Regions from separate parts of the Pseudomonas sp. SWRI51 genome, predicted to be linked through region 1. Evidence: predicted binding sites of a transcription regulator. Region 1 holds the regulator's gene; each other region holds the start of a gene.

Region 1 (5,222 bases):
AAGATCAGGTTGTAGCAGTCCGACTCGCTCAGGCGGTCGGCTGCATCCTTGTCCATCAGGCCTTTTTCAACGGCCTTGGCACGCAGCACGCTTGGGTCCATGCCCTTGCCGTCATCGGAAATCGACAGCAGGATGTGGTCGCCTTCCTGTTCGGCCGACAGCACCACTCGGCCAGTGCGGGCCTTGCCAGACGCTTCACGCTCGTCCGGCATCTCGACACCGTGGTCGACCGCGTTACGCACCAAGTGGACCAGCGGGTCGGCCAAGGCCTCGACCAGGTTCTTGTCCAGGTCGGTCTCTTCGCCGACCAGCTCCAGGTTGATCTCTTTCTTGAGCTGGCGCGCCAGGTCGCGAACCAGACGCGGGAAGCGCCCGAAGACCTTCTTGATCGGCTGCATGCGCGTCTTCATGACCGCGGTCTGCAGGTCGGCAGTGACCACATCGAGGTTGGAGACGGCCTTGGACATGGCCTCGTCGCCGCTGTTCAGGCCCAGGCGCACCAGGCGGTTACGCACCAGCACCAGTTCGCCGACCATGTTCATGATCTCGTCCAGGCGTGCGGTATCGACCCGTACGGTGGTTTCCGCTTCGCTGGCACCGTGTTTCTCGCCAGCAGGTGCCGGGGCGCGGGCCGGAGCTGCAGCAGGCGCTGCGGCGGCGGCAGGTTTGGCAGCTGGGGCCGGTGCGGGTGCGGCAGCCGGTGCCGGCTTGGCTTCAGCCTTGGGCGCTGCGGCTACCGCTGCAGCTGCAGCAGGCGCTTCGGCGGCAACGGCGTCGGCGGCAAATTTGCCTTTGCCGTGCAACTGGTCCAGCAGCGCTTCGAATTCATGCTCGCTGATTTCGTCACCGCTGGCGGTGGCGCCAGCAGGCGCTGCGCTTGCAGCCGGCAGCGCGTCAACGGCGAAGGTGCCTTTGCCGTGCAACTGGTCGAGCAGCGACTCGAACTCGTCATCGGTGATTTCATCGCTGCCGGCGGCCGGAGCGGCAGCGGGAGCGCTGGCCACGGCGGGTGCCGAGAACTGGCCTTTGCCGTGCAACTGGTCAAGCAGCGATTCAAACTCCGAATCGGTGATCTCGTCACCTTCGGCGCTGACTGCCTGGCCTTGCGCCTGCTCGCTTTGGGCAGCTTGGGCCTTGACCGCGTCGAGCGAATCGAGCAATTGCTCGAACTCGGTGTCGGTGATGTCCGCCTCAGCAGCGGCCTCGACCACAGGCTCAGGCTCGACCACAGGTGCAGGTGCCGCGCTACCCGGCTCGGCAAGGCGCGACAGCGCCGCCAGCAGCTCACGGGTAGCGGGGGTAACCTGGGTGCGCTCGCGCACCTGGCTGAACATGCTGTTGACCGTGTCGAGTGCTTCGAGCACCACGTCCATCAGCTCGGCGTCGACCCGGCGCTCACCTTTGCGCAAGATGTCGAAGACGTTCTCCGCGATATGGCAGCACTCCACCAACTCGTTGAGCTGAAGGAAGCCGGCGCCCCCTTTAACAGTGTGGAAACCGCGGAAAATCGCATTGAGCAAGTCCGCATCGTCCGGTCGGCTTTCCAGCTCGACCAGCTGCTCGGACAAAAGCTCGAGGATTTCGCCGGCTTCTACCAGGAAATCCTGAAGGATTTCTTCATCGGCGCCGAAGCTCATTAAACGTGCTCCTTAAAAACCCAGGCTGGACAGCAAATCGTCAACATCGTCCTGGCTGGACACGACGTCTTCACGCTTATCGGCATGAATCTGCGGACCTTCACCCCGAGTTGGATGTTTTTCTTCATCTTTTTCAGCACGCAGCTGCTCGTGGTCATGTTCGATACCGGCAAACCGATCGACTTGACTGGCCATGAGCACGAGCTTGAGCAGGTTGCTTTCAACTTCGGTAACCAGCGCAGTGACGCGCTTGATCACTTGACCGGTGAGGTCCTGATAGTCCTGAGCCAGGACAATCTCGTTGAGGTGGCCGGCGACTTTCTGGTTACCTTCAGCGCTATGCGTCAGGAAACTGTCGACACGCTTGACCAATTCACGGAACTCCGTCGCTTCCACTTCGCGGCGCATGAAGCGCTGCCAGTCGGTGGACAAGCTGCGCGCCTCGCTGGCCAGGTCGTTGAGCACCGGGGTGCACGCCTCGGCCAGGTCCATGGTGCGGTTGGCCGCGCCTTCAGTGAGGCGAACCACATAGGAGAGGCGCTCGGTGGCGTCAGTGATCTGCGACACTTCCTCGGCCTGCGGCGTTGCCGGGTCGATATGGAAGTTGACGATTGCGCTGTGCAATTCGCGTGTGAGCTTGCCGACTTCCTGATACAGCCCGCGGTCGCGGGTCTGGTTCAGTTGGTGAATAAGCTGCACGGCATCACCGAACCGGCCGCGCTCGAGGCTCTCGACCAGTTCCTGGGCATGCTTCTTCAGGGTCGTTTCAAACTCACCCAAAGAGTTGTTGGTTGACTCCATTGCTTGCGCCCCCTGACGTGGCTCAGCCGTTGACGCGTTCGAAGATCTTTTCGATCTTTTCTTTCAGCGCCTGGGCGGTGAAAGGCTTGACCACGTAACCGTTGACGCCGGCCTGGGCCGCTTCAATGATCTGCTCGCGCTTGGCTTCGGCGGTCACCATCAGCACGGGAAGGTGCTTGAGGCGCTCGTCGGCGCGCACTGCGCGCAACAGGTCGATACCGGTCATGCCAGGCATGTTCCAGTCGGTCACGAGGAAGTCGAAGTTCTCGCTATGGAGCATCGGCAGTGCCGTGTTGCCGTCATCGGCTTCCTTGACATTGGTGAAGCCCAGATCACGCAACAGGTTCTTGATGATCCGCCGCATCGTCGAAAAGTCGTCAACGATGAGGATTTTCATGTCTTTGTTCAATTAGACCTCCAAGCAGTCTTTAACGCGCTCGGCGCCGAGCGCGCGCTCAATCAATTCGGCACTACAAAAATAAACGACTGCACTGAACCTGGGTTCAACGCGCGCGCCATTCCCCAAGGCGGCTGCGCAGCCGAGCTGCACATTGGCTGTGCAACTGGCTGACACGCGATTCGCTGACCCCCAGGACCTCACCGATTTCCTTGAGGTTCAGCTCTTCGTCGTAGTACAGCGCCAGTACCAGGCGCTCGCGCTCCGGCAGGTTGGCGATCGCATCGGCCAGGGCACGCTGGAAGCGCTCGTCTTCCAGATCACGCGATGGCTCAAGCTGTCCGCTCACTCCATCCTCGTGCAACCCTTCATGTTCGCCGTCCTGCAAAAGGTCGTCGAAACTGAACAGTCGGCTGCCCAAGGTATCGTTCAGAATCCCGTAGTAATCATCGAGACTCAATTGGAGTTCGGCAGCAACCTCGTGATCTTTAGCGTCACGGCCAGTTCTTGCTTCAACACAGCGCATTGCATCACTGACCATGCGCGTATTTCGATGCACCGAACGTGGCGCCCAGTCACCTTTGCGGACCTCGTCGAGCATCGCTCCGCGGATGCGGATACCGGCGTAGGTTTCGAAGCTGGCGCCCTTGCTGGCGTCATACTTGTTGGCCACTTCCAGCAGGCCGATCATGCCGGCCTGGATGAGGTCTTCGACCTGCACGTTGGCCGGCAGACGCGCCAGCAGGTGATAGGCGATGCGTTTGACCAGCGGCGCGTAGCGTTCAACCAGCTCGTACTGCGCGTCCTTGGACGCCTTGCTGTACATCTTGAAACCGCTCGAATTCATAGTACTGGCCCCGCACTGGTCGGCTGCACCAGACGCTCGACGAAAAACTCCAGATGCCCACGCGGGTTGGCAGGCAGCGGCCAGCTATCGACCTTCTGCGCGATGGCCTTGAAAGCCAGCGCACACTTGGACCGAGGGAAGGCCTCATAGACCGCCCGCTGCTTCTGCACCGCCTTGCGAACGCATTCGTCGTAAGGCACGGCGCCGACGTATTGTAGGGCGACGTCGAGGAAGCGGTCCGTGACCTTGGTCAACTTGGCAAACAGGTTGCGCCCTTCCTGCGGGCTTTGTGCCATGTTGGCCAGCACGCGGAAGCGGTTCATGCCGTAATCGCGGTTGAGCAGCTTGATCAGGGCGTAGGCGTCGGTGATCGAGGTAGGCTCGTCGCACACCACCAGCAGCACTTCCTGCGCGGCGCGCACAAAACTGACTACCGAGTCACCGATGCCGGCAGCGGTGTCGATGACCAGCACATCGAGATTGTCGCCAACATCGCTGAACGCCTGAATCAGGCCAGCGTGCTGGGCCGGCGCCAGGTGCACCATGCTCTGCGTGCCGGAGGCAGCCGGGACGATACGTACCCCACCTGGCCCCTGCAGCAGCACATCGCGCAGCTCACAGCGCCCTTCCATGACATCGGCAAGGGTGTGTTTGGGGGTCAGACCGAGCAGCACGTCGACATTGGCCAGGCCCAGGTCGGCATCAAGCAGCATGACCCGGCGGCCGAGCTCGGCCAGTGCCAGGGACAGGTTCACTGAAACGTTGGTCTTGCCGACGCCACCTTTACCACCGGTGACGGCGATCACCTGTACGGGATGCATGCTACCCATGTCTTCTGATTACCTTGTCTCGCTTGAACCCAGGCCACTCAGGAGGCTGAACGCTCGACGCCACGGATCTGCCGGGCAACCCCATGATGTAGGTACTTTTTACCGTTTTCACCTCAACCCACCCGCTTGCCAGGGTTGTGGTAGAGATCAGCGAACATGTCGGCCATGGCCTCCTCGCTGGGCTCGTCTTGCATCTGCACACTGACGGCGCGGCTCACCAGTTGGTGCTTGCGCGGCAGTTGCAGGTCTTCAGGGATGCGCGGGCCATCGGTCAGATAGGCAATCGGCAACTCATGGCTGATGGCCAGGCTCAGCACTTCGCCGAGGCAGGCCGTTTCATCGAGCTTGGTCAGGATGCAACCGGCCAGGCCGCAGCGCTTGTAGCTGTGGTAGGCGGCGGTCAGCACCTGTTTCTGGCTGGTGGTGGCCATGACCAGATAATTCTTCGAGGCAATGCCTCGCCCTGCCAGCGTTTCGAGCTGCATGCGCAGTGCCGGGTCGCTGGCTTGCAGGCCGGCGGTGTCGATCAGCACCACACGCTTGCGCAGCAGCGGCTCTAGCGCCTGGGCCAGGGACTCGCCCGGGTCGACGTAGGTTACCGAGACGTTGAGGATGCGCCCAAGGGTCTTGAGCTGCTCCTGGGCGCCGATACGGAAGCTGTCCATGCTCACCAGGGCCAGGTTGTTGGCGCCGTACTTGAGCACGTAGCG
Region 2 (5,222 bases), on a different contig from region 1:
GCCATCAGCATCGAGGCTGAGCACGGTCTTTGTGGGAGCTGGCGATAGCCTGCGATGAGGCCGGCACAGGCCTGCTCGGGAACCTAGGGAAAAACAACAAAAAAGGCCGGCATCTTTCGATACCGGCCTCTTTCTACCACCCACCCGCCTTACTTGGCCTGGTAGATGATGCCTGGGCTGCACTGCACCATCTGATAATGGTCCGGCAGCCCATTCAGCGCCTCGGAAGCCCCCAGGAACAGGTAGCCGCCCGGCTTGAGGGTGCTGTGAATGCGCATGAGGATGTCCTTCTTGACCTGGGCCGAGAAGTAGATCAGCACGTTGCGGCAGAACACGATGTCGAATTTGCCGAGCGATGCGTAGCTGTCGAGCAGGTTGAAGGAACGGAACTCGACGCGGTTGCGGATCGGCGCCTTGATCGCCCAGCGGCCCGGCCCTTTCGGGTCGAAATAGCGCTGCAGGCGCTCCTGGGACAAGCCCCGTGCAATGGCAAGGCTGTCGTATTCGCCAGTCTTGCAGTTGTTGAGCATCAAGCCAGACAAGTCGGTGGCAACGATCTGCGCGCCCATTTTCAGCTGCCCGAGGTTGCCGCGCTCGAACTCATCGATGGTCATCGAGATGGAGTAAGGCTCCTGGCCGGACGAGCACGCCGCCGACCAGATACGCAGGCGCTGGCCTGGGTTGCCCTTGATGAACTCGGGGATGACCTTGTTCTTGAGCACTTCGAATGGATAGCTGTCGCGGAACCACAGGGTTTCGTTGGTGGTCATGGCGTCGACCACCTGCTCGCGCAAACCGCTGCGCGGTTGGGTCTGGATGCGCTGCACCAGTTCACCCAACGACTTGATACCCTGTTGCTCCATCAGCTTGTTGAGACGGCTGGAGACCAGATACTGCTTATTCTCGCCCAGCAGGATGCCACAGGCTTTTTCCAGGAAGACCCGGAACTGTTCGAAATCCAAATTACCCGTAGACACAGCTGCCGCCTCTTTCTATTCGCTAACGCCGGGGCGAGCCCCGGCTGTTTCAATGAGTTGCCTTGATCCGGTCGACTACCCGTTGGGCAAGGTCGTCCGGCCTGAACTTGGCCAGGAAGTCATCAGCCCCGACCTTTTTCACCATCGCCTGGTTGAATACCCCGGACAGCGAAGTATGCAGGCAGATGTGCAGTTTTTGCATGCGTGGATCGCTACGAATCTCTGATGTGAGGGTATAGCCGTCCATTTCCGGCATTTCAATGTCGGAAATCATCATCAAAAACTCGTCTTCTGGCCGTTTGCCTTCATCGACCAGCTTGCGCAGGTAGTCCAGCGCCTGGCGACCGTCGTTCAGCGCCACCACCTCCACGCCGACCGTTTGCAGACAACGGCTGACCTGCTTGCGCGCCACCGACGAATCGTCGACCGTCAGTACCCGCAGCAACACCGCCTTGTCGGCAACCTCGGCATCCACCACACCGGCCGAGACCTGTTGTGACGACGGCGAAACCTCGGCAAGCACTTTTTCCACGTCGATAATTTCAACCATGCGGTTATCGACCCGAGTGACTGCCGTCAAGTAATGGTCACGCCCGGTACCCTTGGGTGGCGGGTGGATCTCTTCCCAGTTCATGTTGACGATGCGCTCCACCGAATGCACCAGGAAGCCTTGGGTCTTGGTGTTGTACTCGGTGATGATCACGAAACTGTTGCGCAGTTCTTCACGCAGGCCCGGCAAGCCGGTGGCCATCGACAGGTCCAGAATCGGAATGGTCGCCCCGCGAATGTTGGCCACCCCACGCACCACAGGGTGCGCCTTGGGCAGCAAGGTCAGCGCCGGGCACTGCAGCACCTCGCGGACCTTGAATACATTGATGCCATAGAGCTGGTCGCCATTGAGGCGAAACAACAGCAGCTCCAGGCGATTCTGCCCCACCAGCTGTGTGCGCTGGTTGACCGAATCCATTACTCCAGCCATGCCGGACTCCTTCAACGATTGCCTGCGTACCAAGTCGGCACGGGGATTGCTTTTTTGAGCACCATGTACACGAAAACGACATTTTCCCGACGACTGACGCACTGGCTGACCGGCTCGCTTGCCGCGCTGTGCGTAGTAGCGCCTGGCCTTCAGCCGCAGGCGGACGCGTTCACCTTGCCTGAACAGCTTATCGGTGTCACCCAAGGGTTTCTTGAATTCACAGTCGAAGATTATCTGGCGACCACCCAGACCCAAGGCCGTTACGAGATCCAGGTGAACAACCTCGACCCGCGCCTGCGCATGCCGCAGTGTAGCCAGCAACTTGACGCGTCCCTGGAAAGCACCACGCCTTTGGGGCGAGTCACGGTGAAGGTGCGTTGCGATGGCAGCTCGCCATGGACGGTGTTTGTCCCGGCCCAGGTGCGGCTGCTGCGCGACGTGGTGGTAATGACCCGCCCGCTGCGCCGCGAAAGCGTGATCAGCGATGCCGACGTAGGCCTGCGTGAGCGCGATGTCGGCACCCTGGGGCCTGGGTATCTGACCCAACTGGACCAGGCCCTGGGCATGAAGCTGATTCGCCCGGTGGTGGTCGACCAAGTGCTGACCCAAGTTCACCTGGAGCAGGCCGAAGTAGTTCGCAAAGGTGACCAGGTGGTAATCATTGCCCGCAGCGGCAGCCTGAGCGTACGCATGCCAGGCGAGGCCCTGACCAAGGGCGGGCTGCAGGAGCAGATCCGTGTGCGCAATCTCAATTCAAAACGTGTAGTCAAGGCGCGGGTGACCGGGCCGGGCCAGGTCGAGGTGTCAATGTAACCACTGGCCGGCAAACAGATGCCGGCAAACGACAGAAGACTGGCGGGGCGGAACCGCGCCCCCTAAACTAGGTCAGAAATCGGGTCATGCATGCGAGCAGACAAGCGGTCGCGTATTCGCGCCTAAAGTTTGTTTCGGGTTGGCCGAAAACAAGGCATGCGTCCAAATACCCAGAGGTTCTGATCATGGTCATCGACTTCAGTCGTTTGAATAATTCTCCGTCGGTTGCAGGCGGCGTGCGTGGCACTGCCGCCAACGGCAGCAGCGAGAAAGCCGCGCCAACTGGTGAAACGCCAGTGCGCGCCAGCGAAAGCGGCGAAACGGTTCATTTCAGCCAAGAGGCTCAGCAGTTGCAAAAGATCAGCGATAAGCTGCGCGACCAGCCTACCGTCAACAGCGCCCGCGTGGCCGAGTTGAAGCAGGCCATCGCAGACGGCAGCTACCAGGTCGATGCCGGCCGGGTCGCCGGTAAACTGCTCCAATTCGAAGCGCAGCGCTAACGCTCCGGCGCGCTGACTTCAAGGACGCAACATAGCCAAGAGTTAGCCATGCACGACACAACCCTGCTGCAACTGATCGAAGACGACATCGCCCCCACGCACGAACTGCTCGACCTTCTACAAAAGGAAGCAGTGGCGCTGCATGGCCGCGACATGCCCGTGCTGGAGCAGATCCTGGCACGCAAACAGTCATTGATCGTGTTGCTCGAACAGCAGGGGCAGCGCCGCAACCACGTGCTCACCAGCCTCGGCCTAAGTGCTGATCGTGCCGGTGTGCAGGCAGTCGCGGCGCAGTCGCCCAATGGCGAACTGATCATGCAGCAGCTCGACGTGCTGACGCAGCTGATGGATGCCTGCCAGAAGGTCAACGAGACCAACGGGCGGATTATCCAGATGCAGCAGAACGCCACGGCCAACCAGATCCGCATCCTCAACGGTGGCGATTCTCCGTCGCTGTACGACAGCCGTGGCGCCACCTCGCCGATGGCCAAGCCCCGGGCCCTCAGCCAAGTGTGATTAATAGTATTCAAGGCACGGAACATACTGGCAAAATGCCTTTCTTGCGTGTGTAGCTTTTGCCTGGAGATTGATTACCCGTGTTCAATGAGACCGATGCCCCCCAGCCACCGAAGGTGCTCAGTACCCCTTTGGAGATTGCGGCCAACCTGCGCCAGTTGCTGGAAAGCCACGACCCGCTGATCATCAGCTTCCCTGAGCGCAGTCAACGGTTCCAGAGCTACGTGGTGCACGTCGACCGCGACACCGGTGTGGTGGCGCTTGACGAAATGATCCCCCGCGATGGCGAAAAATTCATCGAGAACGGCGAGCCGTTTCGCGTCGAAGGCTTCCATGACGGTGTGCGCATCGCCTGGGAGAGCAACACCCCGCTGACCATCACCGAGATCGACGGCCACCGCTGCTACCGCGGCCCGCTGCCGGAAGAAGTGGTCTACCACCAGCGCCGTAATGCATTCCGCGCTGCACTCAAGCTTTCGCAACTGGTCGATGTGGCCATCGACGGCACCTACCTCAAGGGCGATGGTGCTGTACGCGGCAAGCTGCTGGATATCTCGGCCACCGGCTGCAAACTGCGCTTCGAAGGCAATATCGAGCACCGCCTGCAACTGGGCCAGGTGTATGAGAACTTCAAGGCGGCCAACCCGCTGGGCCTTTCCGACACCATGGTCGAACTGCGCCACCTGCATTTTGAAGAACGCATCAACACCACGTTTGCCGGCGTGCGCTTCCATAACCTCAGCGGCCAGGCGCAGCGCAAGATCGAGAGCTTCGTGTACCAGCTGCAGCGCGAAGCGCGCCGGTTCGACAAAGACGATTATTGATCGCCGTTCGCTCCACCCCATCACCGATCAACCCCGCCCCACACCTGGCCCTAGTGGCAACCATTGTGGGAGCGGGCTTGCCCCGCGATAGCCTTGCTTCTTACCTGCGCCCATCATCACCGGCCTGCAACTAGCTGCGCTGCGGGTCTTGCGCAGACGCAACCTCACCAGCCTCTTGCGCCTCTTCTTCCGTATCTTCAGCCGCCACCGGCGCCTGCATCACGTCCTGCACGGTCTGTTCATCCACCCGCGGGTCAAGCGCCGCCGACAGCGGCGAACCGGCAGCAGGCATCGCCACGTGCCCAAGCGGGGCATCCTGCACCTGGTGCAGGCCGGTAACGGCCTTGGGCCGGATACGCCACACCAACACCAGCGCAAAACACACAAAGAATGCATAGAGCATCTGCGCGCCCAGCAGCTTCATCAGCACACCCGCAGCCAACGGCCCGATACAGGCGCCTACCCCGTAGGTCACCAACAGCATCGCGGTCAGTGATACACGCCGCTCGCTTTCGACGTGGTCATTGGAAAACGCCACGGCCAGCGGATACAGGCAGAACTGCAGCAGCGAGATGACAAAGCCAATGCCGAACAGCAGTTCGAGCGGCACGCC
Region 3 (5,222 bases), on a different contig from region 1:
GCGATGGCCCAGAATCGATCCTCGAACAAGGCGGTGTACTGCAAGCTCTGCGGGTAGGGGCTTACCGGTTCGGTGGTAATCGCCGCGTCCAGCTCGCCGTCTTCGACGCGCCTGGCAAGCTCGGCAGACATACCCGACACCACGCTTACGTGCAGCAGCGGATGGTGCGCCTTGATCCATACCAGCGCCTTGGGCAGGCGCCGCGCCAGGACGGTGTGAATCGCGCCGATACGCAGCCGCCCGCGCAGGCTCGGGCCGCTGGCAAGGGTGTCGGCCAGCTCGTCGTAGGCGGCCAGGATGCTCTCGGCGCGAGCCACTGCCAGTTGCCCGGCTTCGGTCAGCACCACTTGGCGCCGGCTACGGTCGAACAGCGCGACCTGCAGTTCGTCCTCCAGCGCCTTGATGTGCAGGCTGACCGCTGAGGGCGTGAGGCTGAGCAAGTCGGCGGCACGGGCGAAGGTGCCGTGGCGGGCAATGGTGACCAGGGTGCGCAAGGCTTTGAGGGACACGGGCAGCGGCTCCGCAATGAGCTGTTCGCAACATTGTCCGGGGCCTCTGCCGGGCTGGCAAGCAGAGGGGCAGGGAAGTGCTGCCCCGCCTGAGCGGCGCAGCACGCGCCGGGCGTTGGATCAGACGCGGAATTGATCCATCAGCCCCTGCTGCTGGTTGGCCAGGCTGTTGAGCGACTGGCTGACCCGCGCCGACTCGTTGGCCTGGCCAGACAGCGACTCGGTGACATCGCGGATGGTGGCGACGTTGTGGTTGATCTCCTCGGCCACCGCGCTTTGCTCCTCGGCAGCGCTGGCAATCTGCAGGTTCATGTCGGTGATCACCGTCACGGCCTGGCCGATGCGCTGCAAGGCGGTGACCGCCTGGCCAACCTGCTCGACGCCGCCCTGGGCCTGGCGGTGGCTGCTGTCCATGGCACCTACCACTTCCTGGGTGCCCGCTTGCAGGGCTTCGATGACCTGGCGGGTTTCCTCCACCGACTCCTGGGTGCGACGGGCCAGGTTGCGGACTTCGTCGGCGACCACGGCAAAGCCGCGCCCGGCTTCACCGGCGCGGGCGGCTTCGATGGCTGCGTTGAGGGCCAGCAGGTTGGTCTGTTCGGCAATCGAGCGGATCACCTCAAGCACTGAACCGATCTTCTCGCTGTTGAGTGCCAGCCCTTCGACCTGGCCCATGGCGTTGCTCATGTCGGCAGCCAGGGCGCCAATGCGCGTGGTGGTGTGGTCGATGACCGCCAGGCCCTCGCGGGTGGCCAGGTCGGCTTCGCGCGCGGCCTGGGCTGCCTGGGCGGCGCTGCGCGCGACATCCTGGGCGGTGGCGCTCATTTCGTGGGAGGCAGTGGCCACCTGGTCGACCTGGCGGTACTGCTGCTCCATGCCGGCGCTGGTTTCAGCGGCAATGGCGGCGGACTGGTCGGCGGTACTGCGCGCCGCCTGCACCGAACGTTTCACGTCGGCGATGATCGGCTGCAGCTTGTCGAGGAAACGGTTGAACCAGCCAGCCAGCTCGCCCAGTTCGTCGTGTTTGTCGTATTGCAGGCGGCGGGTCAGGTCGCCTTCGCCGCTGGCGATGTCCTTGAGCATGGCGGCAACGCCGAGAATCGGCCGGGTTACCGTGCGCGCCATCAGCCACACCAGTAACAGGCCGAGAATCGCCGCGCCAAGGCCCAGCCCCAGTTCCAGCAGGGTGCCGCTGGTATTGAGCGCATCCAGCTCCTGCTTGAGCGCGTCAGCGGGGCCCGTGAGCACGCTGTCCGGCACCTGCAGTAAAACGCCCCACGGTTTGGCGCCTGGGATCGGCTCAAAGGCCGCCAGCACTTTCAACTGTTGCTGATGGTGCAGCACCTGCAGCTTGCCGTCAGCCAGCTTGCGTACCAGTTCAGCGCCTTGGGCGCTGTCGACCTGGTCGAGACGCTGGGCCAGTTTGTCGGCGTCGGCGCTGTAGCCTGCCAGCAACCCGACTGGGCTGAGGATGCCGACGGTGGTGCGGCCTTGGTACAGGCTGCGGCTGGCCGATTCGCTCAGGGCTTGCAGGCTGTTGAGGTTGATGTCGATGGACAGCGTGGCGATTACCTTGCCGTCGCTCTTGAGCGGGAAGACGATGCTGGTCATCAGCACGCGCTGCCCGTCGATGTCATAGAAGTAGGGCTCTACCACGCATACCTGCCCGGTGCTGCGCGGGCATACCCACCACGTGTTGGCTGGCTGGCCGCTGGGGCCGACCTCGGTATTGGCCATGTCCAGTTCAGGCAAGGCCATCGAGGTCAGTTGGCCGGCACGCGGTTGTGACCAGTACAACGCGAAGCGGCCGGTTTCGTTGCTGCCAAGCGCCGCCTGCCCGGCGAACAGCGTGTCCTTGCCATCCAGCGCACCGGGCTCGAACACCAGCGACAGGCCGAGCAGGTCGGGGTTGGCCTGCAGGGCGGCGCGCACCTGCGCGGTCATGTCCTGGCGCAGATCGTAGGCGTCGAGAAAGCGCTTTTCTGCCTGCTCGCGCAGGAACAGCACTTGGCGGGCGAAGCCTGCACCGTACTGATAGGCGTCCATGAACTGGCGACGGATATTCAGTGCCTGCACCTCGCCCTGGGCTTCGATACGCGCCTGGGCCGATTCACCCAGCATCTTGGTGCTGCTGGCCTTGACCAGGTCGGAGCTGTGGTCCATGCGGTACAGCGACAGGCCGACCAGCAAGGTGACGATGCCGGCCAGGCACAACCCGGCCAGCAGGGTGATTTTCCATTGAATCGAGAGTTGTCGCAGCGCAGGCATGGGGGCAAATCCCTTCTGATAATTTTAATGCTGCCGATTGTATCGGCGATGCTCGGTTTTTCTTGATTGAACGTTCAATCAGTTCTCTGCGACTTTGGTCGCGTCCTACAACAAAGCGCGACGGATACGGCTTTGACTTCTGTTATTTCGTGCTTCAGAGTGTGCGCCCTTCATAACAAGATCCCCCTGTTCCGGCCGCTGCCTGTGTGCAGCCTGGCGCCGGACGCTTTTCTTTTGTCTGTCGAACGAGGTTTTCATGAATGCAGTGATAGCTGCGGTAGGGCTCATGCTGATCATGAGTTTGTCCCGCGTGCATGTGGTCATCGCGCTGATTGTCGGTGCCATGGCCGGCGGCCTGGTGGGCGGGCTGGGCATCGAGGGCACCCTGAAAGCCTTCAACGGTGGCCTGGGCGGTGGTGCGACGGTTGCGCTGTCCTACGCATTGCTGGGCGCTTTTGCCGTGGCGATCGCCAAGTCGGGGCTGGCCCACGCGCTGGCCGATTGGATGTTGGCCAAGGTCGACCGTCAGGGGGCGCAAAACGCGCGCATGGTGAAATGGCTGATCATCGGCCTGATGCTCCAAGTGGCGGTGGCGTCGCAGAACGTGCTGCCGATTCATATTGCGTTCATCCCGTTGCTGATCCCGCCGCTGCTGTACGTGATGACGCGCCTGCGTATCGACCGGCGGCTGATTGCCTGTGTGGTGACCTTCGGCCTGATCACCCCGTACATCTTCCTGCCGGTAGGTTTCGGTAATATTTTCCTCAACGAAATTCTGCTGGCCAACGTCAGCCGCGCAGGCGTCGATGTCAGTGGCGTCAATGTCACCCACGCGATGGCCATTCCGGCTGCAGGCATGCTGTTCGGCCTGCTGGTAGCGGTGTTCATCAGCTACCGCAAGCCCCGCGACTATGACTTGGAACGGGTCGAGCAGGTCGAGCAGGTGAGCATGCAGTACCAGCCACGCACCTTGCTGGTGGCAGCCCTGGGCATCGTCGTCGCCTTTGTGGTGCAGCTATGGCTGGGTTCGATGATCATTGGCGCGATGGTCGGCTTTCTGGTGTTCTCGCTGTCGGGCATCGTGCGCTGGAAAGACAGCGACGACGTGTTCACCGAAGGCATGAAGATGATGGCGATGATCGGCTTCATCATGATCGCCGCCTCAGGCTTTGCCGAGGTGCTCAAGGCGACGGGCGAAGTGAAGGGGCTGGTCGAGGCGTCGGCGCAGTGGATCGGCCACAGCAAGGGCGTGGGTGCGCTGCTGATGTTGCTGGTGGGCCTGCTGGTAACCATGGGGATCGGTTCGTCGTTCTCCACCGTGCCGATTCTGGCGGCGATCTTCGTGCCGCTGTGCGTGCAGCTTGGTTTTGACCCTATTGCCACGGTATGCATTGTCGGCACCGCCGGGGCATTGGGCGACGCGGGGTCGCCCGCTTCGGACTCAACCCTGGGCCCCACCTCGGGCCTGAATGTCGATGGGCAGCACCATCACATCTGGGACACCGTGGTGCCCACCTTCATCCACTACAACCTGCCACTGCTGGGCTTTGGTTGGTTGGCGGCGATGATGCTGTAACGCGCGCGGGTCAGCCGCGGTTGGGCGGCGGGACGATGCGATTGAGCACGGTGCTGCCGTCCTTGCTGCGGGTGAGGTACACCGGCAATACCTTGGGCAGCGTATCGACCAGCCGGGCAACTTCACGGGTGTTGTAGATGCCGCTGATGCGGATGCGCGCAGTGCTGTCATCCGCCAGCAACAGCGGTTTTTCGAGGTAGCGATTGATCACGGGCAGTGCCTGACGCAGGCTCAGGTTGTCCAGTACCAGCTTGCCACTGCGCCAGGCGAGGGCGTTGTCATAGTCGTCGCTTTGCGCCAGGTGCGGCTCGAAGTCGCCCATTTGGTAGGTGGCCTGCATGCCTGGGCCAAGGCGGTAGCCGCCGCTGTCACCGTCACTGCTGACCAGCACCGAGCCTTCAACCAGGGTCACCTTGACCTGGTCATCGTACTTCCACACGTTGAACTGCGTACCGGTCACCCGTGTCTGGCCGTTGCCGGCACGGACGATGAAGGGGTGGCTGCTGTCGTGCGTCACCTTGAAGAACGCCTCGCCCTTGATCAGCGTGACGCGGCGCTCGTCCTTGAAATTGAGGTAGCGCAGTTCGCTGTGCAGGTTCAAGTCGACGCGGCTGCCGTCGTTCAGTTGCACCTGCTGCAATTGATCGCCGGTCTGGAAATGCTGATAACTGCTCGGCAGCCAGTTCTGTTCCCAGCCAACCCAGCCGGCCAGCGGCAGGGCCATCAGTGCGATTGCTGCTGCTGAGGCCAGCGGCCGCCAGTTGCGCGTGCGGGCCTTGCGCCGAGGGCTGAGCGTGACGACATTGTGTTCGCGGGGCAGCAGGTCTGCGGTTTGCCAGATTTCCAGCATGGCCTGGTATTCAGCGGCG

The links. Region 1 encodes FliA, which starts transcription of late flagellar genes. Its sites were predicted from a motif close to CTAAAGTTTNNNNNNNNNNNGCCGNTAA; they were not measured.
Region 2: flgM (flagellar biosynthesis anti-sigma factor FlgM) is a predicted target of FliA. The motif match lies at 2,892-2,919, and genes of this name have one in related genera.
Region 3: HU720_RS14790 (methyl-accepting chemotaxis protein) is a predicted target of FliA. The motif match lies at 2,817-2,844, and genes of this name have one in related genera.

The regions. Positions count from the first base shown of each region.
Region 1 is NZ_JABWRG010000051.1:21,886-27,107, reverse strand. It holds gene HU720_RS15505 (chemotaxis protein CheA) at 1-1,637, opposite strand, end outside; gene HU720_RS15500 (protein phosphatase CheZ) at 1,650-2,438, opposite strand; gene HU720_RS15495 (chemotaxis response regulator CheY) at 2,461-2,835, opposite strand; gene fliA (RNA polymerase sigma factor FliA) at 2,942-3,682, opposite strand; gene fleN (flagellar synthesis regulator FleN) at 3,679-4,512, opposite strand; gene flhF (flagellar biosynthesis protein FlhF) at 4,626-5,222, opposite strand, start outside.
Region 2 is NZ_JABWRG010000033.1:16,117-21,338, forward strand. It holds gene cheR (protein-glutamate O-methyltransferase CheR) at 150-977, opposite strand; gene HU720_RS12275 (chemotaxis protein CheV) at 1,027-1,956, opposite strand; gene flgA (flagellar basal body P-ring formation chaperone FlgA) at 2,020-2,769, shown strand; gene flgM (flagellar biosynthesis anti-sigma factor FlgM) at 2,955-3,269, shown strand; gene HU720_RS12290 (flagellar protein FlgN) at 3,318-3,785, shown strand; gene HU720_RS12295 (flagellar brake protein) at 3,866-4,609, shown strand; gene HU720_RS12300 (MFS transporter) at 4,740-5,222, opposite strand, start outside.
Region 3 is NZ_JABWRG010000047.1:3,405-8,626, forward strand. It holds gene HU720_RS14785 (LysR family transcriptional regulator) at 1-509, opposite strand, end outside; gene HU720_RS14790 (methyl-accepting chemotaxis protein) at 630-2,777, opposite strand; gene HU720_RS14795 (Na+/H+ antiporter family protein) at 3,034-4,353, shown strand; gene HU720_RS14800 (FecR family protein) at 4,364-5,222, opposite strand, start outside.